2 regions of the Petralouisia sp. genome follow, and region 2 is predicted to be linked to the other one. Evidence: a T-box and tRNA genes for the amino acid it is inferred to sense, from the RefSeq annotation. Region 2 holds a T-box; the other holds one or more tRNA genes.
The links. A T-box is a leader RNA that pairs with one kind of tRNA and senses whether it is charged. The one in region 2 lies ahead of ACTO17_RS11355 (valine--tRNA ligase), so its partner is inferred to be a tRNA-Val.
Positions count from the first base shown of each region.

Region 1 (15,320 bases), on a different contig from region 2:
AGTGCTGATGGCAGTGGCGGGAGCAGCCAATGCTAAGATAGATTATCATGCATTTGAGAAAGGGGAAGGGAAAATGTGTACATTGTTTGAGGAAATAGCGGAAGAGGGAAGAGTTGCGGGAAGGAAAGAAGGAAGGCTTGAGGGAAGAAAAGAAGGAAGGCTTGAAGGGAGAGAAGAGGGAAGAATGGAGGGAAGAAAAGAAGGAAGGGCAGTAGAAATTATAGAAACAGGAATAGAACTTGAACTTCAAGATTCAGATATCATAGAAAGGCTGCAAAGAAAATTGGAGATATCCTTACAGAAAGCGGAAGAATATTTCAGACAATTCAGCGGGCAGCGTGTATAAAAATATTAGAAAAGATAGAGCGTAGGATTAACAGTACACCAGTAATGCAGTAAAATACCAGAATGGAAAAGAGTTAGGCACGGATGAATATCTATCAAAGATGAAAAAGACAGATAAATTTAAGCCAGTGATCACAGCGGTGGTATATTACGGAGAAGAACCCAGGGACGGAGCAGTTACTCTGCACGGGATGTTAGACATTCCCCAGGAAGTGGAACCATATGTAAACGATTACAGAATGCTGACGATACAGTCTAGAGCGAACAATCTATATTTCGATACACAAGAATTACCGGATTGCCCTTTGGCTAAGCAAACGGTTCCTGGGTGTATTGTGTGGAGGCGAAATCCACTGCTTACGGAGACTTAGGAGTGACGGCTCTCCGGAACTCCTTAGCCGCAGTCTGCAGTTAGTTCGCTGGAACACTGCCCAGTTTGTGTGTCAAAGGGCAATCTGGTAGTTCTGTCCGTATCCAAATATAAAAAGTTTGCTGTAGTGTTAGGAATAGCCTGTTGAATTTCCATCATAAAAAGAATAAAGATTTCTTTCATTTACTGGAAATTATAACTGGATAGAACGATAACAAGGAAGCGAAAGAAAGGGCCATTTTTTACTGTGAGGAACACAACACGGAGAAGTCAGTGCTGATGGCAGTGGCGGGAGCAGCCAATGCTAAGATAGATTATCATGCATTTGAGAAAGGGGAAGGGAAAATGTGTACATTGTTTGAGGAAATAGCGGAAGAGGGAAGAGTTGCGGGAAGGAAAGAAGGAAGGGCAGCAGAAATTATAGAAACAGGAATAGAATTTGAACTTCAAGATTCAGATATCATAGAAAGGCTGCAAAGAAAATTGGAGATATCCTTACAGAAAGCGGAGGAGGATTGGAGAATTTGTTTCCAATAAAGCCTTGCAGGATGGCTGGGGACGCTCTACCGTAAAGGCACTTTCTGAATACATTCTGACGCAGGAACCAGGGATTAGAGGCTATTCCCCACAGAATATCTGGCGCATGAAGCAGTTCTTTGAAACTTATTGTGACAAGCCAGAGTTAGGAACTCTGCTAAGAGAAAATACATGGTCAAATAATTTGCATATCATGTCAAAGACAAAATCGGATGCAGAGAGATTATTCTATTTGAAGCTGGCCTCTCGGGAAAAGTATAAAGCAAAAGAACTGGAACGGCAGATTGACAGCGGATATTATGAGCGTTTAATGCTATCAGATGGTAAGGCGCCTTCCGCCATATCCCAGGCTGCGCCTGCGAACATAATCAGGGACATGTATATGTTGGAGTTTTTAGATCTGCCCGAGCCTTATAGGGAATATGATTTGAAAAAGGCCATTTTGAAGAACATGAAAAAGTTTTTACTGGAAATTGGCAGGGATTTTATTTTTATGGGAGAAGAATATCATCTTCAAGTAGGAAAGAACGACTATTATACGGATTTAATCTTTTTTCATAGGGAACTACAATGCCTTGTTGCAATTGAGTTGAAAATTGATGATTTCAAACCGGAATACTTGGGAAAAATGCAGTTTTATCTTGAAGCGTTAGACCGGGATGTAAAGAAGCCCCACGAAAATCCCAGCGTTGGCATTATTCTTTGCAAGAGTAAGGACGAGGACGTTGTTGAATATGCTCTGAGCCGGAATATGAGTCCAACCATGATTTCCGAATATAGGACGAAACTAATCAGCAAGGAAATCTTACAAAAGAAACTTGAGGAATTAACGGAAATGGTGAATGAGGATAAAAACTCTCAATGACGTTGAGAGTTTTTCAAAAAATCAATTTATTATGTTAGTACAGAAATAGCAGGGGATTATAATGAGCCTCTGCTATTTTTATAACCTCAAGCTAATATAGTGTATGCTCATTAACTAAAAACACTGATAAACAGTAGATTTTATAAGAGTTTTGTATATGATAAATGCAGATGTAAATTAACGTTCCGGCAAAAAACGTTGCATTTTGGAGGCCCAAAGCTTATATATATTCCTGAAAAACGTAAAAACCGTCAAATTACACTGTTTGACTTCAACCAGTCATGTGGTATGGAGTTCGATCCTAATAATGAGTGGATCAGGTTGGCCCATGCCATTCCATGGAGCAGAATGGAAACAAAATATGCGGCAATGTTCCCCTCCAAAACAGGCCATCCGGCGACTCCTTTTAGAATGGCCCTTGGTGTTTTGATTATTCAGAAGCGCAAGAAACTGGAAGTAAACGAGTACATCCTTGAAACCAGCGGTGTTACCAAAGAGCATGAACCCAAGAACGAAAGTAAAAATGCAAAGGCTGCCAATACACGCTCAGATGACGTTGAACATCTTGGAACAGAGATTCTTAATGCCGCCTGCCCTCCATCCAACATAAGATATCCACAGGATTTTTCTCTTCTCAATGAAGCGCGTGGGAAACTTGAGGATATGATTGACTATTTTCATAAGAACTGTCATCCATGGGCTAAGCCCCGTACTTACCGGAGGGTGGCAGGAAAAGAATACCTTGCGCTTGCAAAATCCAAAAAACGGACAAAATAGAAATTGAAAGATTTTTCAGCACCGAAAAACGCTGCAATGGAGCAGGTCTTATCAAGCTGAAAAAAAGTTGCTCAATGAGCAGACACTAAATATCATAGTATCTTATTTGCAAAAACCTCCATCTGCTGCGTTGTACCTGATAAAGCGAGGCAGACCCCCATCAATCGCTGCAGCTTTCGCTACAGCCCAATCTTCTGCCTTGTATATGAAGATATGTTCTGCGTAATCTACTGCGATATTTAACCGACGGAGTAATATTACGGAGAAGAACCCTGGGACGGAGCAGTTACTCTGCACGGGATGTTAGACATTCCCCAGGAAGTGGAACCATATGTAAACGATTCCAGAATGCTGACGATACAGTCTAGAGCGAACAATCTATATTTCGATGCACAAGAATTACCGGACTGCCCTTTGGCTAAGCAAACGGTTCCTGGGCGTATTGTGTGGAGGCGAAATCCACTGCTTACGGAGACTTTAGGAGTGACGGCTTCCGGAACTCCTTAGCCGCAGTTGGCAGTTAGTTCGCTGGAACACTGCCCAGTTTGTGTGCCAAAGGGCAGTCCGGTAGTTCTGTCCGTATCCAAATATAAAAAGTTCGCTGTAGTGTTAGGAATGTCCTGTTGAATTTCCATCATAAAAAGAATAAAGATTTCTTTCATTTGCTAGAGATTATATTGGACAGAACGATAAAAAGAAGGAAGGCTTGAAGGGAGAATGGAAGGAAGGGCAGCAGAAATTATAGAAACAGGAATAGAATTTGAACTTCAAGATTCAGATATCATAGAAAGGCTTCAGAAAAAACTGGAGATATCTCTGCAGAAAGCGGAGGAGTATTTCAGAATATTCGGAAAACAAGTGGTAGAATAATTGTCTGAAGGGCAAAATAATCAAATTCTTTTGACCATTTTTGACAGAAGTTAAGACGCAAAGCGTCTGTTTAGAAGAAAATAAAAGTAAAGCAGCAGAGATTATCTGCTGCTTTATGTAGTGCAATATTATTTCCATTTAATGGTATAGTAACCAGAAGAAGTTCTATTGTAACGTTCTACTTTGATGTAGTAGGTTCCTGGATCAATACCAGATTTTTTATAAGTATAGCTGTTATAGAGATAATAAGGTCCATCTACGTCCTTTGGATTCTTAACATTAGCTAAAGCATAATAATTGTTGCCGTCAGCAAAGGGTTTTCCATTTTTCTGATAAAGCGCAATTTTAAGTCCATTGTAATAACTAACTGTACCATTGGAATATTGAGCGCCGTTTGTCTTAACATTGTAATTGATTTTTACCTGCTGTCTTTTGGTAACTTTGATTTTATACCAGTCTGCTTTGTTTTCTCCAGCGATAATAACGCCTTTTGCAGTTTTATTTTTTCCAAGGGTCTTTGCCTTGGATCTGCTGTTGTTAGTGCCTTTTTTGACAGAAACAGCCTTTGCAGTAATCTTTACACCGCCAACACTTTTAATTTTAAAGAAGTACGTTTTTCCTTTTTTTACGCCGTATGTTCTGGTGTAATAACGGGAACCTTCTCCGATGGTGTCAAAATATTCCTGATTCTGACCAAGGGGACTTTTGCTTCCGTTGCAAAAAGTTAAAAATCCTGCTGCGCCGCCGCTTGCAGCAGTAGAATTGTTCTTAATAGTAACAGTAACATAACCTGTCTTAGATGGTTTGAATTTAATGTAATTTTCTTTTCCAGTGACATATGCGCATTCATCATCTGTTATTGCTACAGTTGATGTGCCGCTACCCTTAAAACTCAGTTCCCCGGCTGCCTGCACCTGCTCAGGTGTTGAAACAGCAAACACGGAAACCATCATAATTGCTGCAAGTACAAGACTTACAATTTTGTTGCTTTTTCTTCCTTCCTTCATAACGCATGTTCCTTTCCTATTTTTGGTCTATTTGACAGTAATGATGTAAAATGCTGTCCAGTAATAATTTATCATATTAGTTCCCGAATTGTCAATATTTTGTGAAAAATATAAGAAAAAAATGTGAAAACAGTTCAAAACTTATGAATAAAGTACTAAACATCAGGACAGTGATTCCATAGCGCTGTCGTAAATAATTCCGCACGTGCCTCTGGCCTTTATGATAAAAAATTCTATCTGGAAATTACTCTGTTACATGTCCCAAATATGTTTCCAGCATAACGGCAACGCCGTGTTCCTCATTGCTTAAAGTGACGGCGTCAGCCTGACAGCGGATGTCCTTCGGAGCGTTTGCCATGGCAACGCCCAGCCCGGCTGCTTTTATGATATCCAGATCGTTTTCGCTGTCTCCGCAGGCAATGGTCTGTTCTATAGGAATATTCAGGTGTCTGCAGAGAAGAGACAAGCCTTTGGCCTTGGTAATTCCGGCATATGTAAATTCCAGGTTCTCATAACCGCCGGAAAGAAAATGGATTTCAGGATATTGGCTTAGAATCTGGATGGCTTCATTTCGGTCTTTGCAGGTTCCGTCCGGATTGGTCATGAAGTTCAGGGTCAGTTTTTGAACGGGGAACTGGTTTTCACGGAGAAAAGCAAGGACGTCCGGCAGACGTTCCCGGGTGGAAATAATGTATTTTTTCAAAGAGTCCGGAAGAACGGTAATCTTTTTAAGAGTTTCACGGCACTGGGCGGGGGTATAAGCGTCCCCGTGAATGAACAAATCCATGTGGATTTCCAGTTTCAGCAGCTGTTTAAGAATATCAATAACCAGGTTTGCAGGCATGCAGTGCTCCGCCAGGCATTCTTTGTCGGGGATTGTGTAAATTCCGGCTCCGTTTGTGGTAATGGCATAGCGGATACCAAGCTCTTTTATGATAGTATGGGGAAGCCCGCAGTAGGGGCGGCCAGTGGCAATGGCAAAGGAAACGCCCCGCTGTGCAGCATTTTGAATGGCGGCCTTATTTTCATTGGATATTGTTCCTTCTGAATTCAGCAGAGTGCCGTCTAAGTCCAGGGCTACCAACCGAAAGGTTTGATTTGTATTCATAAGAGTTCTCCTTTATTTCAGCGTATGGGGCTGTTGCATTAAGAAGTAAACATACAGGATACAATATTTTGTAAATAGAAATTATACCGTATCTTGTAGTTGTAGTTCTCAATGCAGCAACCCCCAGAGATATTGTAGATGGTAAAAGGCGAAATTTCAAGGATTTTTGCCGGGGAAAAAGAAGGAAGAAAAAAATTAGAAAAATTTTGTAAAAAACTATTGACTTTTGTTCCAAACTCGTATTATAATAGTCAAGCAGTCGGCAATAAGGAAGAACAAAAGTACTGCAAATACCATGGGATCTTAGCTCAGCTGGGAGAGCATCTGCCTTACAAGCAGAGGGTCACAGGTTCGAGCCCTGTAGGTCCCATTTTGCAGGAAACTGCAGGAACAACAGAATATGGCGGAATAGCTCAGTTGGCGAGAGCACACGGTTCATACCCGTGGTGTCGGGGGTTCAAATCCCTCTTCCGCTATTAAGAATTGAGAAATGGCTGTCTCTAAGTACCGAAAGTAATGTTCGATATTTATAGACAGTCATTTTTAACGTGAAATTGTATTTTGCCAAATAGAGCATTTTCCAAACACACTCGCACGTTATCTTGAAATTGTAATATACTAATAGAAAAGATAGGGCAAAGAAGCGTGCAGCTATGGAAGCAAATCAAAACATACTTGTAAATTCCTGCAGTTTTGCGGGAGTGAAGCCGATTATGGCAGATTTACCTTATCCTGAGATTCAGGTCAGGGCTAAGAACCAGACGTATGCAAATCTGCTCAGTGCAGATTACTGCGGAGCCACCTCTGAGATGTCTGCAATTACCCAGTACATTAATAATGAAAACCGGTTATCCTGCGAAAAATGTCCTCTGGCCAAAACAATTCTGGGAATTGCCATGGCAGAAATGATGCATTTGCAGAAATTGGGAGAAATGATTTTTCTGTTGGGCGGAACGGTGGATTTTGTTGCAAAACAGCAAAATGGCAGAAATGTGATGTGGACGCCGGGCTTTCTGAGTCTTTCAGAAAATGCCAGGAAAATGATACTGGCTGATATTGAAGCGGAGAAAGCGGCCATCAGCCAGTACCGGATGCATATAAAAGTAATCAGGGACGATTGCGTCAACCGGGTGCTTGAGCGGATTATTATGGATGAAGAATACCATATTATGATTCTTCAGGTCCTGTTAAGAGAATGCGCTTGAAAAATCCAAGGTTTATGTGGTCAGATAAAAGACGGCAAGCTGGGTGCGGTCCCGAAGCTCCAGTTTTTCCAAAATGGAGCTCAGGTAATTCCGGACAGTTCCTTCACTTAAGTAAAGCTGTCCGGCAATTTCCCGGTTGCTGAGCCCGCCGGCCACCAGTTCAATGATTTCCAGTTCTTTGCCGGTGATTCCCCTGGCGGAATAGTCATATTGGGAGCGGCTTGCAGGAGCAAGGAAATCAGGAAGCCTGGTGATGATTTCATTTCCGAATACGTTCTGTCCTTTGGCCACAGCTTTTAAAGAGGGCAGCAGGCTTTCAAAATCCTGTTTTAAAATATATCCTTTTGCGCCCAGCATCAGGGACTTGACAATGTATTCATCATCCAGAAATGTGGTGAGAAACAAAATTTTTGCGTCTGAATGCTGCTTTAAAATAACCTCGGCGGCTTCTAAACCAGTCATTTCATCCATACGGATATCCATCAGAAGGACTTCCGGGCGGCAGGCTTCATAGAGGGCCACAGCCTCTGTTCCGTTATTTCCGATTTCTAAAACTTTGATTTCCCCGGAAGCCTCCAGGATGGTTTTCAAAGAGAGGGAAACAAATGGATCGTCATCTACAATAATAATATTCATAACAAACTCCTTTTTAATGATTTTCACGGGGAACGGCGGCAAAAATCTGGAATCCGTCTTTTACAGACAGGGAAAAATTGCCTTTTAATTGTTTGATCCGTTCCTGCATATTTTCAATTCCCATTCCGGAAGGGTTTTGGCGGATATTGGTTCCATTGTCCCTGATAATCAACTGGTACAGGCTGGGATGCTCCCGCAGGGTTAGAAAAATTTCATTGCCGTTGCTGTGCCGGGCGATGTTGGACAAGGCTTCTTTTACAATGGAGATAAAACAGTATTTTACGGAAGCAGGCACGTAATGCCCCATATCATAATCCAGATGCACCTGATAATCTGAAAAATCAGAGGTCAGCTCCAAAACAGCCCCTTTCAGGTCGACGGAGTCGTCATGCAGGTTATGAACGCTTTCACGGACAGAGGTCATGGCGGTTGATAAAGTCAGGGTCAGGGCATGCAGCGGCTCTTTCAGATGCTCCTGCTGATTGACGGCAGCCAGGGCGCCGGCCTGCAGAATGGAACGGGAAAGCATATGGCCTACGTTGTCGTGGATTTCCCGGGCAATCCGGTTTCGTTCTTTTAAGGTGGCAATGTGGATTTCATGGTTTTGCTTCACAATCAAATCTTTATTTTTCTGCTGAAGGAGCAGGTTGTATTCTGTGGCGCTGTCTCTGAGAAAACGGAAATTTTCTTCCATTCTGCAAAGCTTTGCTGTTTTAAAAGCCAGAACCCATGACAGCAGAAAGAAAAAAAGAACAATCCAGGGACAAAAGGGAGACAAATCCTTCAGGGAATAAAAAGGGAGCAGGAAGGCGGCAGGCAGGAAGGCGGCAGTTCTTTTCATTGGATTGTTCAAAGGATTCTGGGGCAGAGCCGAAGCTTCTGTTTTCGCAGGCGTAAGCCCGGGGCGGTACAGGGAGGAAATGGGAAAAACAATCGCCATTTCGTAGAATAAAAGGGGCAGAAAACACCCGAATTCTGCAAAAAGCAGGCTTAGTCCCGCAAAGGGCAGCCACAGTCCTGTCAGCAAAAGCTGTTTTTGCCGGGCAAGATCCTGCCAGAACAGGCAGTCTGCATTGCAGCAGCCGCAAAAGCAGGTGAAAGTAATGGCAGACAGAATGGCCAGTATATGAAACAGACCGGCGGCGGGCATTTGTGTAAATAAAAGCAGCGTGCAGCAGATAAAAAGTATCAGTTTATCCAATAAAGATATCATGTTCAGGTTCCTCCGTGAATGAGACGGCAGTCTGCAGCGTAAACCTGTGTTCCGCCGGAGTAGTATAGCTATTATAGCACAATCTGAACGGATATGACAATTGTCATGAAAATGAGTGACGCATGGCACTGTTTTGGCGGGGCGTTTCCTGTTAGAATTAAAATATCCGAAAAGGAGCAGTACAGGGAAAGGAATAGGTGACGGATATGGGAACTGTTATAGAAATAGACAATCTGGTAAAACGGTACAAAGAACTGATTGCGCTGGATCATCTGAAGCTGACGGTGGAGGAAGGGGAGATTTTCGGACTGCTTGGGCCTAACGGCTCAGGAAAGACCACGGCCATTAACTGCATTCTTGCGCTTTTGTACTTTGATAAAGGAAGCGTGAAGGTATTCGGGGAGGAGATACAGCCCAACAGTTATGAGATCAAGAAGAAAATCGGCGTTGTGCTGCAGAATGTGGCTGTGTTTGAGGAGCTGACGGTGCAGGAAAATATTGATTATTTCTGCGGGCTGTACATTGGGGATAAAAAACTGCGGAAACAGTATGTGGAGGAAGCCATTGTCTTTTCCGGACTGGAAGATTTCCGGAAATTTTATCCTAAAAAGCTGTCGGGCGGGCTGCTTCGGAGACTGAACATTGCCTGCGGCATAGCCCATAAGCCAAAGCTGATTATTATGGATGAGCCTACGGTGGCCGTAGATCCCCAGAGCCGGAACCGGATTCTGGAAGGAATTCAGGAGCTGAACCGGAAGGGGGCCACAGTCATTTACACCTCCCATTATATGGAAGAAGTGGAGCAAATCTGCAGCCGGATTGCCATTCTGGATAAGGGAAGGTGCGTTGCTTTTGGAACCAGTGAAGAGCTGAAGGGAATGATTAAGACAGGTGAGAAAATTCACCTGGAGGCGGCGGGGCTTTTGCCGTTTCACTTGGAGGAAATTAAGGAGCTGCGCCATGTTTATAAGGTGGATTACCGGGAAGGAATGCTGGAAATCAGGTGCAGCGGCGGGAAACACAATCTGGTGCATATCCTGGACTATTTCGGGAAACGTGAGATTGGATTCGGCAGGGTCTATTCGGAGCTGCCTACGTTAAATGATGTGTTTCTGGAAATCACCGGAAAGGAGCTGCGGGATTCTGCAGAATAACGCTTGGAAGGAATAGACAGGAGGAAGAACATGTTTTTCAGATTATATAAGTACAGTATATTTCAGTCTGTGCGGTGCAAATTGGTGCTGTTTTGGAACGTGATATTTCCCGTTGTTTTGGGAACGCTGTTTCAAATGACGTTCGGCGGTTATGTGGAGGAGCAGGTGATTTTCCGCCGGATTCCGGTGGCATATGCGTCGGAACAGGAGGACGGCGCCTTTGGCCGGCTGCTGAAAGGTCTGGAGGAGGACAGCGAGCTAGTGAAAGTGCAGACGGCAGAATATAAGAAAGCCAGACAGCTTTTGAAAGAGGGAAACGTGGAGGGAGTCTTTTGTGAAGAACCGGATACGGGAGACGTCACCCTGATTGTGGCAGAGCAGGGGGTGAATCAGACCATATTAAATTCTATCCTGAAGCAGTATCAGCGGGCAAAGGCCACTTTTTCAAACATCGGCAGGGAAAATCCTGCGGGAATACAGGCAGCGGCTGTCCGTTTGGAGGAAGAGTGCCGGTATCTGAAGGCGGGAAGCGTAACAGAAGCCTCTATGGACTGCTTGCTGGATGGTTTTTATTCCCTGATTGCCATGACCTGCCTGATGGGGGCCACCTCCGGGCTGAGCGCTGCAACAGATTTTAAGGCGGACGCCACGTCCCTGGCAGCCAGACGTGCAGTGGCAGGAGCCAGCCGCATGAGTATGCTGCTTCCGGATTTGGCGGCGAAAATTACCATGCAGTTTCTATACGCCGCTTTTTCCATTTGCTACCTGAGCTTCGTGCTGGGGGTGGAGCTGGGAGAGCATGGCGGCCTGATGTTTCTCACGGCTCTGGTTGGAAGCGCACTGGGAATTATGATTGGATTTTTAGTGGGGGTTGTGGGAAAGTATTCATACGGAGTCAAAGAAGGGCTTTGCATCGGCTTTATGCTGGTATCCAGTTTTTTCAGCGGCCTGATGTTTCAGAGTATGGCGCGGATTGTGGAAATGTATGCGCCTGCGCTGAATCAGGTGAATCCGGCCACATTGATTGCCAAATCCCTGTACAGCCTGAATATTTATGACAATCTGGGCCCTTATTTTCACTGTATGGGAAATATGGTGGTTCTGATTCTGGTTTTAGGCATGGCATCGTTTTTACTGGTAAGGAGGGAACGGTATGCAGCTGTTTAAAGTATTTTTTAAAATTCTGAATAAAAACAAAGGCCAGTTGATTATGTATACAGCCATTTATCTCAGCCTTACTTTGCTGATGAGCGGAGTGATGAAAGAGCAGGCAGAGGAGGAATTTACCGGAATTTCTTTGGAGATTGCCCTGGAAAACAGGGATCAGGGGGAGCTGGGAGCGGCCCTGGAAGAATATTTGGGGGAAAGCCATAAGATAAAAGAGATACCGGAAGGAACAGAAGCGCTGAAAGACGCCATATATTACGGGGAAATTGATTACGTGCTGGTGATTCCGGAGGATTTTTCGGAAAAATTTGCCGCAGGGGACAGAGAGCGTCTGTTGGATGGAACGGCGGTGCCGGGCAGCAGCAGTTCTTATCTGGCGGAATATGATATGGAAAGTTTTCTGAAAACAGCGGATATGTATCTGAGCGCAGGATTTGAAATGAAGGACGCCGGGGATTTTGCCATGGAAGATATGAAAGAGAAGGTGAAGGTGGAATTTCTCAATCAGGAGAAGGGGCCGTCGTTCTCCAGGGGATATTATTTCTTCCATTTTATTCCCTATGTGTTTGTAACCATGATGATTCTGGGGGTGGGAGTGGTAATTAAGACATTTCAGAATAAAGACCTGTCTGCCAGAAATAAATGCTCCGCAGTGCCTTATTTGCAGCAAAGCCTGCAGATTTTACTGGGATGCCTGGTTTATATGATTGCGGTGTTTGCAGTGTTTATGGTGATGGCAGGATGTAATACTGGAAATTATCTGTTTACGGCCCAGGGGATATTAAGCGCCATTAATGCGCTGTTGTTTGCAGTCTGCGCCCTGTGCGTGTCCTGGTTTGCAGTTCAGTTTGCCGACAATACGGCAGTGCTGAATGCCATGAGCAATGTATTTGGCCTGGGGTTCAGTTTCCTGGGCGGGGTGTTTGTCCCTCTGGATGTGATGGGGGAAACCTCCAGGAAAATTGCCAGATTCGTGCCTTCTTACTGGTATGTGATTGCCAATGAGGAAATTCAGAAGGTGAGCGGTTTTTCCGAGGCAGGAGCGATATATAAATCTTATTTGGCGGTTGTCATGTTTTCACTGGCATTTTTTTCGGCGGGGTTGTTGGCAAACCGGATGAAGATGAGGGGCAGATAAGGAATGATTTATCATTCGATCTGCAAAAATACAGGATTGCCTGCGCTCGGAACAAACAGTGTGCATGAGTACAGGCAGTCCTGCGTTTTTATTTTTTCATGGCGGCTCTCTTACGCAGAGTGGGATCTAAAATCCGTTTGCGGATTCGAAGGCTCTTGGGGGTAACTTCTAAAAGCTCGTCGGTTTCGATGAATTCCAATGCCTGCTCCAGACTTAAGATTTTAGGCGGAGTCAGCGTCAGCGCTTCATCTGCGCTGGAGGAGCGGGTGTTGGTTAAATGTTTCTTTTTGCAGACATTCAGTTCAATGTCCTCAGGTTTGGCGCTTTGTCCGATGATCATGCCGGCATACACTTTTTCCCCGGGGCCGATAAAGAGGGTTCCCCGATCCTGGGCGCTGAAAAGGCCGTAAGTTACTGATTCGCCGGATTCAAAGGCAATGAGGGAGCCCTGTTTCCGGTAGGCAATGTCGCCTTTGTAAAGCTCGTAGCCATTGAAAATAGTGTTGATAATGCCGTTTCCTCTGGTATCTGTGAGAAACTCGCTGCGGTATCCGATCAGGCCCCGGGAGGGGATGCAAAACTCCAGTCTTGTATAGCCGCCGCTGATGGGCCCCATATTTTGCAGTTCTCCCTTTCTCTGGCTTAATTTCTCAATGACAGCTCCGGTATATTCGTCCGGCACGTCCACATAGGCAAGCTCCATGGGTTCTGTTTTCTTGCCGTTTTCGTCTTTGTGATAAAGAACCTCCGCTTTGCTTACAGCGAATTCATAGCCTTCTCTGCGCATATTTTCAATCAGAACGGATAAATGCAGTTCTCCCCGGCCGGAAACTTTCAGGCTGTCGGGGCTGTCGGTTTCCTCCACCCGCAGAGAGACGTCTGTGTTCAGTTCCCGGAACAGCCGGTCTCTGATGTGGCGGGAGGTGACGAATTTCCCCTCCTGTCCGGCCAGAGGGCTGTCATTTACAATAAAGTTCATGGAAATGGTAGGCTCGGAGATTTTCTGGAAATCAATGGCGCAGGGGGCCTCCGGCGCGCAGATGGTATCTCCGATGTGGATGTCCGCAATTCCGGAAATAGCCACAATAGAGCCGATTTTTGCCTCTGTCACATCTACCTTATTCAGTCCGTCGAACTCATAGAGCTTGCTGATCCGCACTTTCTGCAGCTTGTCCGGTTCGTGGTGGTTTACCACTACGGCGTCCTGGTTGACTTTCAGACAGCCGTTGTCCACTTTTCCAACGCCGATGCGTCCCACATATTCATTGTAGTCAATGGTGCTGATCAACACCTGGGTGTTGGCGTCCGGGTCGCCCTCCGGTGCGGGAATATATTCCAGAATAGTTTCAAATAAGGCGGTCATATCTTTCTTTTCATCATTTAAATCTTTGACAGCGTAGCCGTCCCTGGCGGAAGCGTAAATAAAGGGGCAGTCAAGCTGCTCGTCGGAGGCGTCCAGATCCATAAATAATTCCAGTACCTCGTCAATCACATCATCCGGCCTTGCCTCCGGACGGTCAATTTTGTTGATACAGACAATGACTGGAAGATCTAAGGCAAGGGCCTTCATCAGCACGAATTTCGTCTGGGGCATGGCGCCTTCAAAGGCGTCCACCACAAGCACGACTCCGTTGACCATTTTCAGCACCCGTTCTACTTCGCCGCCAAAGTCCGCATGGCCCGGCGTGTCGATAATGTTGATTTTAGTATCCTTATAAAAAACAGCGGTATTTTTGGAAAGAATGGTGATTCCCCGCTCTCTTTCGATATCATTGGAATCCATGACACGCTCCTGCACCTCCTGGTTGGCGCGGAACACGCCGCTTTGCTTTAACAGCTCGTCCACCAGAGTGGTTTTGCCGTGATCTACATGAGCAATAATGGCAATGTTACGGATATCCTCTCGTTTCATTTTCATAAAGTTGTCCTTCTTTCTAAAATAATTATCACTGTATTTTAACACATAATCTGCATTTGGCAAATAATTTGTTGAGAAATTTATGACGGAGTAATAAGATAGGATTTGACTGTTGTGCAGTTAATGCGTATAATAAAATGCAAAGTCCACATGCCGTCCGGCCGGATGGCAGAACAGATCAGAGGAGGATTGTTTTATGAATGATGAGAATAACATGTTTGAAAACGGCTCTCAGCCGGAAAAGAACCCTCAGTCAGACAATAACCAATGGCAGCAGGGAAGCAGCCCCCAGCCTGACCATAACTGGCAGCAGGGGAATTACAATCAGCCCAATTTCAGCCAGCCGCCTTATCAGCAGAATTATAATCAGCCCGGGTACGGCTTTGGAATCGCTTCCATGGTCTGCGGAATTCTGGCGCTGATTACCTGCTGCCTGTGGTGCACCTGCGTTCCGCTGGCAGTGGTCTCCATTGTGCTTGGGGTTCTGCAGATTCAGAAAGGAACGGGGAAAGGAATGGCAATTGCGGGGATTGTCTGCTCTTCTGTAGGCCTGATTTTATTTATTGCCCTGACCGTTTACGGCAATTATCTCCAAAGCTCAGGATTATACAATGAGATTATGAGAGAGTTTCAGATGGAAATGATGCGGTAAGGAGGAAACTTGGATATCAGAAAAAAACTTCCTGTCGGTATTGAGAGTTTTGAGGAAATCCGCACCGAAGAATTTTATTATGTGGATAAGACAGGGATGATAAAAGAATTATTGTATCATTGGGGAAAAGTAAATCTGTTTACCCGTCCCAGAAGATTCGGAAAATCCCTGAATATGGATATGCTGAAAACATTTTTTGAATACGGCTGCGACAGCACATTGTTTGATGGTCTGAAAATTATGGGAGAACAGGAATTATGTCGAAAATATATGGGCAGATTTCCGGTGATTTCCATTACACTGAAGGATATTCAGGCACGCAGCTATGAAGGCGCGGCGGCCTCACTGTGGTCTGTGC
Region 1 covers NZ_JBQIOP010000001.1:8,896-24,215, reverse strand. The annotation lists gene ACTO17_RS00115 (FliH/SctL family protein) at 1-346, shown strand, start outside; gene ACTO17_RS00110 (hypothetical protein) at 989-1,252, shown strand; gene ACTO17_RS00105 (PDDEXK nuclease domain-containing protein) at 1,257-2,117, shown strand; partial or broken gene ACTO17_RS00100 (transposase) at 2,340-2,891, shown strand; gene ACTO17_RS00095 (hypothetical protein) at 3,612-3,764, shown strand; gene ACTO17_RS00090 (hypothetical protein) at 3,893-4,771, opposite strand; gene ACTO17_RS00085 (Cof-type HAD-IIB family hydrolase) at 5,016-5,879, opposite strand; tRNA gene ACTO17_RS00080 (tRNA-Val) at 6,177-6,249, shown strand; tRNA gene ACTO17_RS00075 (tRNA-Met) at 6,282-6,355, shown strand; gene ACTO17_RS00070 (ferritin-like domain-containing protein) at 6,593-7,084, shown strand; gene ACTO17_RS00065 (response regulator transcription factor) at 7,097-7,720, opposite strand; gene ACTO17_RS00060 (sensor histidine kinase) at 7,734-8,933, opposite strand; gene ACTO17_RS00055 (ABC transporter ATP-binding protein) at 9,140-10,087, shown strand; gene ACTO17_RS00050 (ABC transporter permease) at 10,118-11,254, shown strand; gene ACTO17_RS00045 (ABC transporter permease) at 11,241-12,392, shown strand; gene typA (translational GTPase TypA) at 12,481-14,310, opposite strand; gene ACTO17_RS00035 (DUF4190 domain-containing protein) at 14,507-14,962, shown strand; gene ACTO17_RS00030 (AAA family ATPase) at 14,972-15,320, shown strand, end outside.
Region 1: it encodes a tRNA-Val, which carries the amino acid that the T-box ahead of ACTO17_RS11355 (valine--tRNA ligase) is inferred to sense. The anticodon was not compared.

Region 2 (15,320 bases):
CAGGCTCTTCCGAAGGGACTGGATGGCGCCGGACAAATCCCTCACCTTTGCTCTCTCCAATCCATCGTTGTACAATGCATTGGATACACGAATAATTTTATTATAAGAATCCATAGAGTTCCTTTCTTAATTCTAAAAATAGTTCCTTATCTCCGCTGTTTTGCTTCCCTGAGAATCTCCTGCATGATATCCGTCATATCAGTCAAATCCCTGTCATATATGGCATCCTCCGCCTCTTCCACTTCCAGGCTCGGTTTAAATTTCTTCAATTCTTCCTCAAAGTTAATCATTCTGCATACCTCCTGTTATCTGCTCCAGTTCTCCGATAAGATACAAAGACCCTGCACAGAAAAGCTTCTGTCCCGGCTTTTTAACAGCCAGGGCATATTCAAACGCCTGTTTCCTGTCCTCTATTTCCACAATCATCCCATGGCTGTTTCCGGCAAATTCCCGAAATGCATGGCCCAATGTCCTGCAGTCTGTTCCCCGGGTTCCCGGAACAGTTGTAATTACAATTTTCTCCCAGTTTCCTTCCGTCAAAAGCAGCCGGGCGGTATTCATATAATCTTTCTCTTTTACCATGGAAAAAAGCAAAACAGCAGATTCTTTCGTAATCTGCCTCACCGCTTCCAAAAATCGTTCAATTCCCGACAGATTGTGGGCCCCGTCAAAATACACATCCTGCTGCACTTTCTGCATTCTGCCCTTCCATCTTACCCCGGCCATGCCGGTTCTGACTGCTTTTTCAGAAATCCCTTCTGCCTCTTTCAAGCATTCCAGCGCTTTCAGCGCCACCGCCGCATTTCCGGCCTGATAAGGCGCCCCGAAAGGAATGGAAAGTTCAGTAACATCATAACCAGAATCATAAGAAAAATCAATCTTTTTTCCTGTGTTTAATAAAATTTTTATTTTCTCCGGCCTGACCGGATGCCTGGGACAATGAAGAAAATCCGCCCTTTTTTCAATTACGGATACGGCTTTCGGCACAGAAGCGTCATACACCACCGGAACCCCCGGCTTTAAAATTCCCGCCTTTTCCGCTGCGATTTTTTCCAGAGTGTCACCCAGAATTTCCGTATGCTCCAGACTGATGGAAGTAATCACCGTAAGCAGCGGATGAGCCACGATATTTGTGGCGTCCAGCCTTCCTCCCATCCCTGTTTCCAACACGGCATATTCTATCTCATGCTCTGCAAAAATCACCATGCCCACTGCAAATACATACTCAAAAAAAGTAGGATGGGGCAGTCCCTCCTGCACCATCATAGACGCTGCCGCCTCTGCCTGTTCTGCCGCCTGTACAATCTCCTGTTTTCTGCAGGGCGTTCCATCGATCTGAAACCGCTCCTCAATCTCCACCAGATGGGGAGAAGTAAAAAGACCGGTTTTCTTCCCGGCTGCTTTCAGAACACTGGCCAGAAAGGCGCATACGCTGCCCTTTCCGTTGCTTCCCGCCACATGAATAATCTGAAATCTGTTCTGGGGATTGCCCAGTCTCCTTAAGAATTCCCTGGTGTGATCCAATGTATTTTTACTGGTAAACTTTGGAAGCTCCAGGAGTTCCTTTACCGTTTCTTCATAAGACTTCATCTGATTGCACCTCTTTATACTCCACCCATTATAATATAGCCTATCCATGAAATCCAGATATTTTTTCCATATTTCAAAATTTTCGTGCGACAATTTTCGCAGGCCGCGTCTCTACGCGGCCTCCTGGCCTATAATATCCGTACCCTCATGCTCTCTGCCGACAGATAAAGCAGGTATCCTATACCCTAATACTCTCTGCCGACAGATAAAGCAGCCATCTCCTTCACGAAATGACTGCTTCAGGCTTATATATATTCTTTTCTCAAACTCAAAAGACATCAGAGAGAGCACATAATAATCTTATCCATCTGCCTGATGAATTCCAAACGGATCTGCTCTTCCTTCACATGCACTTCCAGGTCGTCAATTTCAACCCGGACGCCCGGATAGACATGGCCGTTGACCCGAATGCTTCCGCCCTTGGCCCGTTCTAACTGATCTTCTAACTTCTCCAGTTCTGCCGTGTCCTCCGCCAGTAATGCGGTATCCCGAATCTTTACCCGCAAAAGATCCGTTCTTCTGGGATCATTCTTTAAATCCTTCAGGATCTTCAAACCATCCTCAATCTTCTGAAGATTGGCCTTTTCCACTTCAATCTTATTGCGCAGCACGCCGATCCGCCGTCTGACAGAGGAATCATTGCCGATTCTCACCTGGGTTCTGACTTCTCCGTCGCTGCCTAAAGTATGTACCACAATTCCCTGAATGGCTCCTACTTCTCCGCCGACAATGCTTGCTTTCTTTCCATCCAGAATAATATTCTCACCGCAGGATACCTGGCAGTTCAGAAATACATCTGCCTGAATGGAACCATTGGCATGTACTCTGGTATATTCAAAAAATTTAGCTGAAATATTTCCTCTTGTGGTAATCACTGCTCTGGAAGCTCCCATTACGCCGCTTCTTAACACAATGTCCTTGCCTGCTTCAATCTTAGCGCCTTCCACCACGCCGTCCACGGTAATGGTTCCGGTGGCCTTCACAGACACGCCGCTGCAGATTCCGCCGTGGATGATAACATCTCCCCTGAAATCAATATTTCCTATGGAAAGATCCACATCCCCGCTTACCTCATATACCGGCAGGATTGTGATACGCTCATTGTTCATCTCAATCTTGCCGTCCATCTGCGAAACATAACTGAGACCGTCTTCCGAACGTTCAAAGCCCTTGCCCCGCAGAGGAACCAGATCTCTTCCCCGCTTGGCCAGTACCGGCCTGCCCTTCACCGTCATTCCGTCCTTGCCGGGGATTGACTTATGGTATACTGCAATCTCCTGGCCTTCCGTCACAATCTCTACCATCTTAATACTCCAGTAGTCTACGGAACCGTCCGGGCGCACCTTTGGTTTCTTGCTGAAATTCACATCAAACTTGTACTCATAGTAACCGTTCACTCCGTCCCTGGGAGTATCTCCCTGGGCAATAAGCACTTCCCGATTGTACATTTTTCTCTCTATTATCTGCGGAATCTTATCTTCCTGAATCCCATGCACCACACCGCTTTTTTGCAATGCTTCTCTGATATCACTTTCTTCATATGTTTCCAATACGGGATCCGGTAAGTATAGATACGCCTGCATGTTGTCATGACTGACTCTTACCTGCGGTTCATTCTTCGTTAAAGCTGTCATTACAGATTCCCCCTTGCCTGGAATTTATAGCGAAATAAAGTTATATATACTATAATAACAATTTTTGCGTCTTATTTCAACATATTTATTCAAAATACAGGGATAAATATTTCCCAGGAATTATTCTCTATGGCATCTGCGATAAACGTTCCTGAACCTGCGCCATCATTTTTTCATATTTTTCCAGTTTTTCCTTTTCTTCCTGCACTTTGGCTTTTGGCGCCTTGCTGATAAATTTCTCATTGGCAAGCATTCCTCTGGAACGGGAAAGTTCTTTGGCAAGCCGCTCCTTTTCCTTGAGAAGCCGTTCTTTTTCCTTTTCAAAATCCACCAAATCTTCCAGCGGCAGATATACGGCAGCCCCCGGGATAACCACGGAAACAGCGTCTTTTCCGATTCCGTCCCTGTTCTGCTGCACCTTTATCTCACTGGCGCCGGCCAGGGTGCGGTAAGCCTCCTGCATGGCCTGGAATGTACTGCCCAGAAACTCCTCCTCTGTTACAATAAATACCTTCGCTTTTTTGCTTGGGGGAACTTCCATTTCTGCCCTTGTGTTGCGGATTCCCTTAACCAGATCTTTTACATGCTCCACAGCCTCTTCTGCTTCCGGGAAGTCCCAGTCTTTTCTGTACTCCGGCCACCGGGACAGCATAATTGTCTCCTCTTCTTCCTGAAGGGTGCAGAAAATTTCCTCTGTAATAAATGGCATATAGGGATGCAGCAATTTTAACGCCTGAATCAGAACAGTCTTAAGCGTCCACATGGCCACCCGGGCGGATTCCGGATTTTCTTCTTTCTTAAAGGTTCTCGTCTTGGAGATTTCGATATACCAGTCACAGAATTCATCCCAGATAAAATCATAAACTTTCTGAACAGCAATTCCCAGTTCAAATTTATCCATATTTTCCGTTACGTCTTTTGCAAGCCGGTTCACCTTTGACAGTATCCAGCGATCCTCCGTTGCCAGTTCCGACAGGGCCGGTTCTGCCAGAGTTCCCTCCTCCAGATTCATCATAATAAACCGGGACGCATTCCATATTTTATTTGCAAAGTTTCTGGAAGATTCCACCCGCTCCCAATAGAAACGCATGTCATTCCCCGGCGCATTTCCGGTAATCAGCGTCAGACGCAGCGCATCTGCGCCGTATTTCTCAATCACCTCCAGGGGATCTATTCCATTTCCCAGGGATTTGCTCATTTTCCGTCCCTGGGAATCCCGGATCAGCCCGTGGAACAGCACTGTATGGAACGGCTTCTCTCCCATCTGCTCATAGCCGGAAAAAATCATCCGGATCACCCAGAAGAAAATAATGTCATAGCCGGTAACCAACACATCATTGGGGTAGAAATAGTCTAATTCTTCCGTCCGATCCGGCCAGCCCAGAGTGGAAAAAGGCCAAAGGGCAGAAGAAAACCAGGTATCCAGGGTATCTTCATCCTGCGTCATATGGGTGCAGCCGCATTTGGGGCATGTTCCGGGATTTTCCTTTGCAACGATCAGTTCTTTGCAGTCCGCACAGTAATAAGCCGGTATCCTGTGTCCCCACCAGAGCTGACGGGAAATACACCAGTCACGGATATTGTCAGTCCAGTTAAAATATATTTTCTCCATCCGCTCCGGCAGCAGGGTAACGTTCCCGTTTTTCACTGCCTTTACAGCCGGCTGAATCAATTCGTCCATTTTTACAAACCACTGCTGTTTTACCATAGGCTCCACTGTGGCTCTGCAGCGGTCATGGGTTCCCACATTATGGGAATGGGGCACAACTTTTACCAGAAGTCCCTGCTCTTCCAGTTCCTTCACCATCTGTTTTCTGGCTTCGTAGCGGTCCATTCCCTGATATTTTCCGCCGTTTTTGTTGATAGTGGCATCGTCGTTCAACACATTAATTTCCGGCAGGTTATGGCGTTTGCCCACTTCAAAGTCATTGGGGTCATGGGCCGGGGTAATCTTTACGCAGCCAGTTCCGAATTCCTTATCCACATAATGGTCAGCCACCACCGGAATCTCACGTCCCACCAACGGAAGAACCAGGGTTTTGCCTATAATATCCTGATACCGTTCATCCTCAGGATTGACTGCCACTGCAGTGTCTCCCAGCAGCGTTTCCGGCCTTGTAGTGGCGATTTCCACGAATCTTCCCGCTTCTCCCTTTACCGGATAATTAATATGCCAGAAAAAGCCGTCCTGTTCCTCATGCTCCACTTCCGCGTCAGAAATAGAAGTCTTGCACACCGGACACCAGTTTACAATCCGGGAGCCCTTATAAATCAGGCCCTTTTCATATAATTTGATAAACACCTCCTGTACGGCCCCGGAGCATCCCTCGTCCATGGTAAAACGTTCTCTGTCCCAGTCTGCGGAGGAGCCCATTTTCTTTAACTGCTTTACAATCTTTCCGCCGTATTCTTCCTTCCATTCCCAGACTTTTTCCAAAAAACCTTCCCGGCCCAGGTCTTTCTTGTCAATTCCCTGCGCCTTCAGCGATCCAATCACCTTTACCTCCGTGGAAATGGACGCGTGATCCGTTCCCGGCTGCCACAGCGCATTGTAGCCCTGCATCCGCTTGTAACGGATTAAAATATCCTGCATGGTGTTATCCAGGGCATGGCCCATGTGGAGCTGCCCGGTGATATTGGGCGGGGGCATCACAATGGTAAAAGGTTTTTTGCTTTTATCCACCTTTGCATGGAAATATTTATTCTCTTCCCAGTTCTGATAGAGCCGGTCTTCGATGGATTTGGGATCATAAGTTTTAGCTAATTCTTTGCTCATAATTGTTCTCCTTTTCCAAAAAATAACGCCCTTTACCAATCCGGTAAAGGGCGATTGTACGCGGTACCACCTTTATTCACACTGCAGCGCAGCATATCTCTGTATCCTGTAACGGGGATGGGCCGGGAAAACTTACTGACGGCAAATGCCGCCCTGTTGGGCTTTCCGGTTCAAAAGCTACCTTCCGCAGACCTTCCTGAAACAGCCTTTCAGCCAAGGGGCTGTTCTCTCTGACAGGAGCATTCTGCCTACTCCTCTTTCTCACTACCTTTGCCTCACATATTACTCCGCCGGAGCAATAGCTTCTGTCCATTGTAAAATCTAACGGCAAAAATGTCAAGTAGCCTGCCGCAATTTTTTTGAAAAATCAGCATCGGTTCAGTTCAAAAGCTTTATGATATTCTCATAAACAAAATTCCTGGCATTTTCACGCTCTATATTGTCAAACACAAACTGATGGGTCAGGTAAAAACCGTATGCTACAAACTGGGACAAAATAGCGCTCCACACTTTAAAGGCGTCTTTTTCACAGATCAATCCCTTATCGGCTGCCAGCTGAAGCAGCCGGTCTGTGAGATGCTTTGCCGAACGGCAGTCCTCCTTTCGTTTTTCCAGTTCATTCAAAAGGCTGCTCCCGGTTATGGTATTATCCCGCATGATCTTTTCCATCAGTACAAAACCATCGTATTTTCTGCAGGTGGCTTCCAACATATCCATTCCCTGGAAAATAATTTCCTGAAAGCTCTGTCCATTCTCAATCAGTTCAAAAATGATGGAAATATGACGTTCCGTTTCATACTGTATGGCGCCTACAATCATTTCTTCCTTGGTAGAAAAATATTCATAGGCCGTTCCTTTTCCGATGCCCGCCTGGGCCGTAATCTCAGACACCTTCAGGGTGTCAAGCTCCCGCCCGGAGGCAAAGAGCTCCAACACCGCCTCATACATGGCCTTTACCTTGGGCGGATATTTCCGCTCCAGCTCCAGGCCGGGATCATTTGTTTTTGTGATTTCCTTTTTCATTATATCTCTTCCTCTACCATGCTCTTATTACTGTAGAACAAATCATAGATACAGGGCACCACAATCAGCGTCATCAGCGTACCGTAAATCATACCGCCGATGGTTACAATTGCCATAGGCCTTGACATGTCAGATCCCATATCATTTCCAAAGGCCATGGTAACCATAGCCAGGATTGTGGTCATGGCCGTCATCAGAATGGGCCGCATACGCGTTTTCCCGGCCGTTACAATGGCTTCGCGTTTCTCTGTTCCTTCCTTCCTGAGCTGATTGATATATTCCACCATTACGATACCATTGTTTACAATAATTCCCACCAGCATGATAAATCCAATCATAGAAATAATGCTGATTTCATTACCGGTAAAGAACAACGCCAGAAATCCTCCGGTCAGCGCAAGGGGAATCGTAAATAATATGATAAAGGGCCCTTTTAAGGACTGGAACTGGGCCACCATAATCAGGTAGATAAACGCAATGGCAAGAATCAGCATCAGCATCAGCTGCTCCATGGCCTCATTGATGGTTTCATTTTCTCCGGTCATCTCCAGGGAATAGCCCTCCGGCATTTTATAATCCTTCAGAGCCTGTTCCACATCATTTCCCACCAGACCTACATTGTAGCCTTCTGCAATGGCCGCGCTTACCGTGACATAACGCTCCTGGCCGTCACGGCTGATGGAGGTAAGACTCTCTAACTCCTCAAACCGGGCAATCTCCGAAACAGAGATTTCCTGCTCCTTGCCGTCCTCTTTGTCCGTATAAGTAAAGGTCAGTTTTTTCAGAGAATCCAGAGAAGCTTCTTTTTGCTCCACACTTTCCAGGTATACCTCATAATCCTTGATATCGGTGGAAATGGTATCGTCTGAGGTTTCATTTTCCATCTGCTCATACACCAGCTGATACACCTGGGCCACGGTCATGCCGTATTTGGCCGCTTTTTCTTTGTCTACGGTAATGCGGAATTCTTTCTCTGTCTCTTCCATGCCGTCCGATACCTCAGCGGTTCCCTCCACCTGTTCCACCATGGCGGAAACATCTTTGGCCAGTTCCTGCAGCTTATCCAAATCACGTCCCCTGATCTGAACCGAAATCCCTTCTCCTGCCAGTGCGCCCATATCCATGTTAGAGCTGCTGACGCTGATTTCCCCTTCCATCTCCTGGGTTAACTCTGTAATCTGTTTTGCAATTTCGTCGTTGGTCAGCTTCTTATCTTCTTTCAGAATAATATAAAGGCTGACGTCATTGCCGCCTCCGCCGCCCATCATACTTGCCGCGATGCCGCTTCCGCCTGCCATGGCTCCCACAGAGTCCACATCCTCAATGGTCTGAATCTGCTCCGTCACTTCATCTGCCAGTCTGCAGGCGTCCTCAAATTCCGCCTCCTCCGGCGGAGTAACCGTTACCGACATCTGAGTACTTTCCATATCCGGCATAAAGGCCGTTCCTTTTAACATGGAAGCCTTTGCGCTGACAACCAGCAGTACAATCATTACCAGAAGCACCAGAGGCTTGACATGCAGCAGCTTCTCCAAAACCGCCCCGTATCCTTCCTGAAACCTGTCAAACCAGGGATGTTTGACGTCCTTTGTTTTTTTCAGCAGCCCCGCGCCCATCATCGGCACAAAGGTCAGCGCAATCAGCAGACTGGCCAGAAGGGAATAGGCAATGGTAAGACCCATATCCACAAAAAGCTGCCGGGTAATTCCCTCGGTAAATACAATCGGCGCAAATACGCAGACGGTTGTCAGCGTAGAGGCTGAGATTGCCCCGCTGACCTGTTTTGCCCCTTCCACGGCCGCTTTTCTGGCAGACAGTCCCTCGTTTCTCATCCGGTAGACATTTTCAATTACCACAATGGAGTTATCCACCAGCATACCAATGCCAAGCGCAAGGCCCGACAGGGAAATCATATTCAGTGTCACGCCGCTGAAATACATCAGCACCACTGCAAAAATTACCGAGATGGGAATGGACACTGCAATCACCAACGTAGGCCGGATATCCTTTAAAAACAAAAGCAGAATAAAAATCGCAAGGCCCGCGCCGAACACCATGTTATTCATCACGGAATCCACAATCATATCAATGTAAATTCCCTGATCCATCAAAACAGACACTTCCAGATTCTCGTTATTCTTTTTCAGGCTGTCAAACTTATCATAGATCCGTTTTGCCACGTCTCCGGTGGAATACCCGGTCTGTTTCTCAATGGACAGCATCACTCCGGGTTTGCCGTTTAATTTGGCATAGGATTCTGCAGAATCGTCCACAACGACAATATCCGCCACATCTGACATATGTATCACATCCACGCCGTCCATGCCCAGATCCATTAAAACCATATCCTTCAATGCGTCTACGCTGTCTACCGCATCCCCCACACGCACCATATACCGCTCGCCTTCGTCGGTAATATAACCGGCCGGCATGGAAAAGTTCTGGGCGGTCAGCAGATTTGTCAGAGTTTCCATTGTAAGGATATTGTTCAGATCTGCAGAGTCATACGCCTCCTCTTTGGTATCCTTGAAGGTTTCCTTGGATTCCTTCAGCTTCTCTTCTCCGCTTGCAAGCTGAGCCGCCGCGCTTCCCATATCCACAGACCCGGTAATCTGGCTCTGATTCAGCGTAGCCAGGGTATCGTTAATGGTAGTCTTTCCCTCTGCCACACTCTGAAGTCCTGCCTCAATTGCTGCAATTCCTCCATTGATCTGCACAATGCCCTGCTCTGCCTGAGTGATGGACTTGGATATGTAAGACGCCAGTTGTTTGTCAGAAGCATCCGCTTTCAGCGTGCTTCCCTCCTGGGAAGCCAGTTCGCTCTTAATTGCCGCAAGTCCGCTTTCCACCTGGGCAAGCTGCTCCTGAAGCTGTTCCAATTGCTGACGCATCTGCCCCAGACCGTCCTCCAGTTTTCCTTTCTGCTCTTCTAACTGGCTAATCTGGGCCTGAAGCTGCCCCTGCTGCTCTTCTAACTGGCTAATCTGAGCCTGAAGCTGCTCTGCCTGGGCCTGAAGCTGGGCCGCCTGCTCCTGCATCTGGGCTGCCTGAGCCTGGGCAATGGCCTGCTGAAGCTGTTCCAGTCCCTGGCTTGCCTGCTGCAATGCCTGCTGCACCTGGGAAAGACCGTCCCTGGCCTGGGAAAGCCCTTCTTCCAACTGACCGGACTGTCCCTCCAGCGTTTTAATCTGTTTTTCTAATTCTGCAATGCCTTCTTTCAGCTTCTTCTTGCCGTCTGTCAGGGAAGTCACCTGTTTTTTAAGTTCTTTTAACGATTTCACTCCCTGTTCCGTGCTGCTCTTTGTCTCTTTAAGCTCTGCCAGCTTATTGTTCAAATCTGTCTCTGTCTGGAACAGTTCGATTTTCTTGTCATTCAGCTGATTCTGGGCATCGCTGAGCTGATTTGCCATCTCCTGCTTGCCGCTGTCTAACTTATTCTTTCCGCTGCTGATTTCACTTTCCGCTGAACTCATCTCGTCCTCTGCATCTGCAAATTTATCATCCAGGGAAGCAGTAATTTTTGCATTAATTGCGTCAATCTTTTCCTGGCTTAAAGTCACCCGTATGGATTCCTTAATCAACCCTGTACCGGTAACGGAGGCAACTCCCTCCACACTCTCAATTTCCGGAATCAAATCTTTCTCCGCATAATCGGTGACTGCCAGACTGTCCATTCCATCCGCTTCCACAGCCGCAATCATAATGGGCATCATGTCCGGATTCAGCTTCATAATGATAGGATTACTCACAGTGTCCGGCCAGTATCCTTTGATCTGATCCAGGCTTTCCCGGATTTCCACTGTAACAGAATCCATATTTGCAGTCTGTTCAAATTCCAGAACTACCATGGACATATTATTGGAAGAACTGGAACTGATATTTTTAATGTTGGAGGTGCTGGCCATTGCCGCCTCCACCGGCTGAGTTACCGCATTCTCCACCTGCTCCGGGCTTGCTCCCGGATAGGAAGTAATCACAATCGCATAAGGCAGATTGATACTGGGCAGCAGGTCCGTGCTCATTTTACTCAAAGACACCACTCCCAGAATAATCACCAGTACGATTCCCACAACTACTGTATAGGGCTTTTTCACGCTGAATCTTGACAGCATTCTCTCATCCTCCTGTTTACTTTCTGACCGACTGGTCGGTTTTCAATTTATTATAATCATCTATGACAGAAAATACAATAAAATAAATATAAAATTTTTATGAAATTATTTTGTTATTTTTTTGACAATCTTCTTTTACTGGCATCTTTTTTTCGAAAATCTCTGCTGTTTTTAAAAAAATACATAAAATTTCTCACTGTATTTGTTTTTATACACACAAAGCGGTTGAAAAATTTTAAAAACATGTTACATTAATACTCAGGAATAATTTCAAAATATTTTTTAAGGAGGAATTACACTATGGATAGGAACATGCAGGGTTTTGGAATGATGATCAGCAAGCTGAAAAAGAACCCGAAAAGAATTGTATTTACAGAGGGAAGCGATCCCCGGATTTTGGAAGCGGCATCACGTCTTTTGGCTTCTTATTTCCTGACCCCCGTACTGGTAGGAAGCAAAACAGAAGTAGAGGACGCTGCAGAGGAATATGGTTACAACATCCGCGGAGCGGAAATTATTGATCCGGACAATTTTGAAAGCATTGACGAAATGGCCGAATTATTATGCGAGCTCAGAAAAAGCAAAAACATGCAGATGGACGAGGCACGCAAAATCTTAAAGCAGGGCAACTATTTCGGAACCATGCTGGTGAAAATGGGATATGCTGACTGTCTTTTGGGCGGCGCAACTTATACCACTGCAGACACCGTACGTCCTGCTCTTCAGCTTATCAAAACACGGCCCGGAAAAAATATCGTATCTTCCTGCTTTATTCTGGTACGTCCTTCCGCTACCGGTGAAAATGAAGTGCTTGCCATGGCTGACTGTTCCATCAATATCAAGCCTTCGGAGGACGAGCTTGTGGATATCGCCCTTGGCGCTGCCGACTGCAGCCAGTTGTTCGGTATTGAGCCCAAAATTGCATTCTTGAGCTATTCAACCCTTGGTTCAGGCGCAGGAGAGGATGTAGACAAAATGCACAACGCCGCCGTTAAGGCAAAAGCGCTGCGGCCGGATCTGCCGATTTCCGGTGAAATGCAGTTTGACGCTGCCGTTTCTCCCCGTGTGGCGCGTACCAAATGCCCGGACGATGAAGTGGCAGGACATGCCAATGTGTTTATTTTCCCGGACATCAACGCCGGAAATATCGGATATAAGATTGCGCAGCGTATGGGTAACTTTGCCGCATACGGACCAATCCTGTTAGGACTGAATTCCCCCATTAATGACCTGTCCAGAGGATGTACCGCAGATGAAGCTTATTCGATGGCAATTATCACTGCTGCACTGGTAGATGAGGTAAAAAAAGATTTAGAGGGCTAATCCTGTAAAGGATTCTGTATCTGACGAAAGAGGGCTGTCTGCAAAGGCGGCCCTCTTTTTGCCGTTCTTTTCCGCAACACTCTGCTTTTTTCTGCATATACTAAAGTAACTGATATGAGTTACAAGGAGTTTTCCTATGCAGACATCATGTAAATTAAGCAATGTCGCTAAAAATTATCTGAATACTTTTCACTGTATTCTGGACGAAATGATTCGGGAAATGACTTCAGCAGAACTGGGCTGCAGCATTTCCGGTAATTTTATCAAGCAGATGATTCCCCATCACCAGGCCGCCATTGAAATGTCGCAAAACCTGCTGCAGTACACCACCTATATCCCTTTGCAGGATCTTGCATGCAGTATCATTGCAGAACAGACCAAAAGCATCGAGCATATGCAGGAAATCCAGTGCTCCTGCAGCCTCCGCAAAAACTGCAGCCAGGATTTATGCCTGTATCAGCGCCGAATGGATCAGATTATGCAGTATATGTTTTCCAGAATGTCCTGCGCCCCGGACACCAACCAGCTCAATCCGGACTTTATCCGGGAAATGATTCCCCACCATATGGGCGCCATTGAAATGTCCAACACCACATTGCAGTACGATATCTGTCCCCAACTGAAACCCATATTGGATACAATTGTCAGTACTCAGCAAAAAAACATCTGTCAGATGCGCCAGCTTCTGCATCAGCCGGGATGCATGTAAGGGGCGTCTTATGCAAAAAAAGGCCGCCGGCAATGCTCAGATTACCCGCAATTTATTACTCCGGCGGCTCTTTCTGGGTAAATCTTTTGCTCCGGCGGCTCGTTCTGCGTAAATCTTTTTCCGATATTCTTTTCCCCGGCAGAGCTTACGATACCTCCTCTGATACAATCACGCTTCCTACCTTGGTCAACGCCCTCTGCAGCGAATCCCTTGCATTTTTCCAGGGCTCCTCCTGATACCGGTAATCATTCTTACAGATAAACCATTCCACGTCGTCCCGCACACGTTTAAAATTATCCAGATAACTCTCATTCAGCTGCCCCAGAAAAGATTCCAGATGCTTCTTATTCAGATACCTGGGCGCCAGTTCAAACAGATTTTTATAATGGCCGGTACAGAATCCCTTAGTCCCGGCAAACTGCTGCCGGAACTCTTCCTCCCGCTCATACAGGTAAAAAATGGTCATCAGATAACTTTCAAAGGTCTGGTTAATATAGCCGCACACAAAACATTTTTTCTCCTGCTCTTCAATGAAATCAATCACCGGGGAAGCTGGCCGGACTTTTTTCTTAAACATGGAATTCGGCCCGGGAAGCGGCGCTTTTGCAGCCTTCTCCAGTTCCCTGATCGTCCTGTCCATATGCGTTTTCAGCATCATGGCCAGTCCCGTCTTATTGGGATACTCATAAAGAGTCCGTAAATGTTTCTGGCAGAACCCCTGTTCATCCATCTGGGCCCGGATATCCTCCTCCATATAGCTTGCGCCTGGGCCTATCGTATAGCGAATGGCATTTTCTTCTAATTTCCGGTACATAACGCAGACCGGACATTCACAATCCTGAGCAAATGCATCGTGAATGGGAATGGTGTAAATTTTCTCTCGCATCATCAATTCCTGTCTTTTCTTCTCTAATCTACAACCTCTTTCATCTTCTCTGCCAGACGGTTGACAATCTCATTTACCATTTCAGTCTGTGCAGCGATCTGCTCACTGCTTGCCGCAAGGGCTGAGGTACCGTCGTTAATATTCTCTATGTTCTGTACAAACTGACTGGTTTCCGAATCAAGCTTCTGAATGGCAGGCAGCAAAATTGCGCTTTGTCCCTTTCCAGTGGACACTGCTTCCTTGGTCTGTTCTGACAGATCCCGCACACGGTTGGCAATTACCGCAAATCCTTTTCCGGCCTCGCCGCTTCTGGCTGCCTCAATTCCTGCATTTAACGCTAACATTCCAGTCTGATTGGATATCTTGATAATATCTTCATTCATCATATCATATCCCTGCACCGCATCCACCACCTGTTTCATGGAGCCGCGCAGCATTTCCGTAAATCCTGACATTCCTCCCACAGCCTGGGCAATTTTCGTGGAATCCTGCGCAGACGCCTGGTTTCCCTCTGCCAGTTCTCCCATAGCATTTTTAATCTGCTGAAAATCAGCAATCACCTCTTCATACAACTCTTGTTTTCGTCTCTGAGATTCTTCCAACTGAGCGGTAAACTCCCGCATCCGCTCCTGCTCCTCCTGCAGCGCATATTTCTCGTAATGCATACAGTTTTCCTTCCGGTTCAGCCCCAGGGCCACTGCCGCAGCCATTTGACGGCAGCTTTCATATCCGCAGGCTCCGCAGTCAATCTCCCGTTTTTCCGAAGTGTCTTTCTTCATATCTTCATATCCGTCCTCAAGCTGGCTGTCGCTGACGGAAGCCGCCAGATTCCGTTCCTGATAACTGCACATAAAATCTTCCAGCTTTAATTCTGCAAACTGGGCGTTGAAATTAGCCAGACGCTTCTCAAAGGAAAGCTGTCTGTTCCATGGATTTGCTTTATCTTTTTTCTTATCCCGCTTACTGGCTTTTGCTCTATCCCTCTGATTATGTATCTCAAACAATACGTCGTCGCTCTCTGCCGACCCCGGCTCCACGCCTGTTCCGTGGAGACAGCCATTGGAGCAGTTCAGCGCGTCCACCATAAAAGGAAGCTGTTTGCCGCTTTTCACCCGTTTGGCATATTCCTTCAGAAAATGGTACGCATGAAGTTCTCCTTCAATCTGGCGAACCAGAACATCCTTTCCAAGAAAATGCTCCACATTCTCCTTCAATCCTCCCGGCTGAGGGTAAACGCTTCCCAAGCCATATTCCAATTCATCCACAG
Region 2 covers NZ_JBQIOP010000025.1:35,128-50,447, forward strand. The annotation lists gene ACTO17_RS11335 (tetratricopeptide repeat protein) at 1-114, opposite strand, end outside; gene ACTO17_RS11340 (hypothetical protein) at 147-290, opposite strand; gene ACTO17_RS11345 (bifunctional folylpolyglutamate synthase/dihydrofolate synthase) at 283-1,590, opposite strand; gene ACTO17_RS11350 (flagellar assembly protein A) at 1,869-3,224, opposite strand; gene ACTO17_RS11355 (valine--tRNA ligase) at 3,352-6,000, opposite strand; T-box leader at 6,044-6,274, opposite strand; gene ACTO17_RS11360 (TetR/AcrR family transcriptional regulator) at 6,379-7,023, opposite strand; gene ACTO17_RS11365 (efflux RND transporter permease subunit) at 7,023-11,135, opposite strand; gene pta (phosphate acetyltransferase) at 11,448-12,458, shown strand; gene ACTO17_RS11375 (DUF305 domain-containing protein) at 12,595-13,167, shown strand; gene ACTO17_RS11380 (DUF6062 family protein) at 13,313-14,056, opposite strand; gene ACTO17_RS11385 ([Fe-Fe] hydrogenase large subunit C-terminal domain-containing protein) at 14,077-15,320, opposite strand, start outside.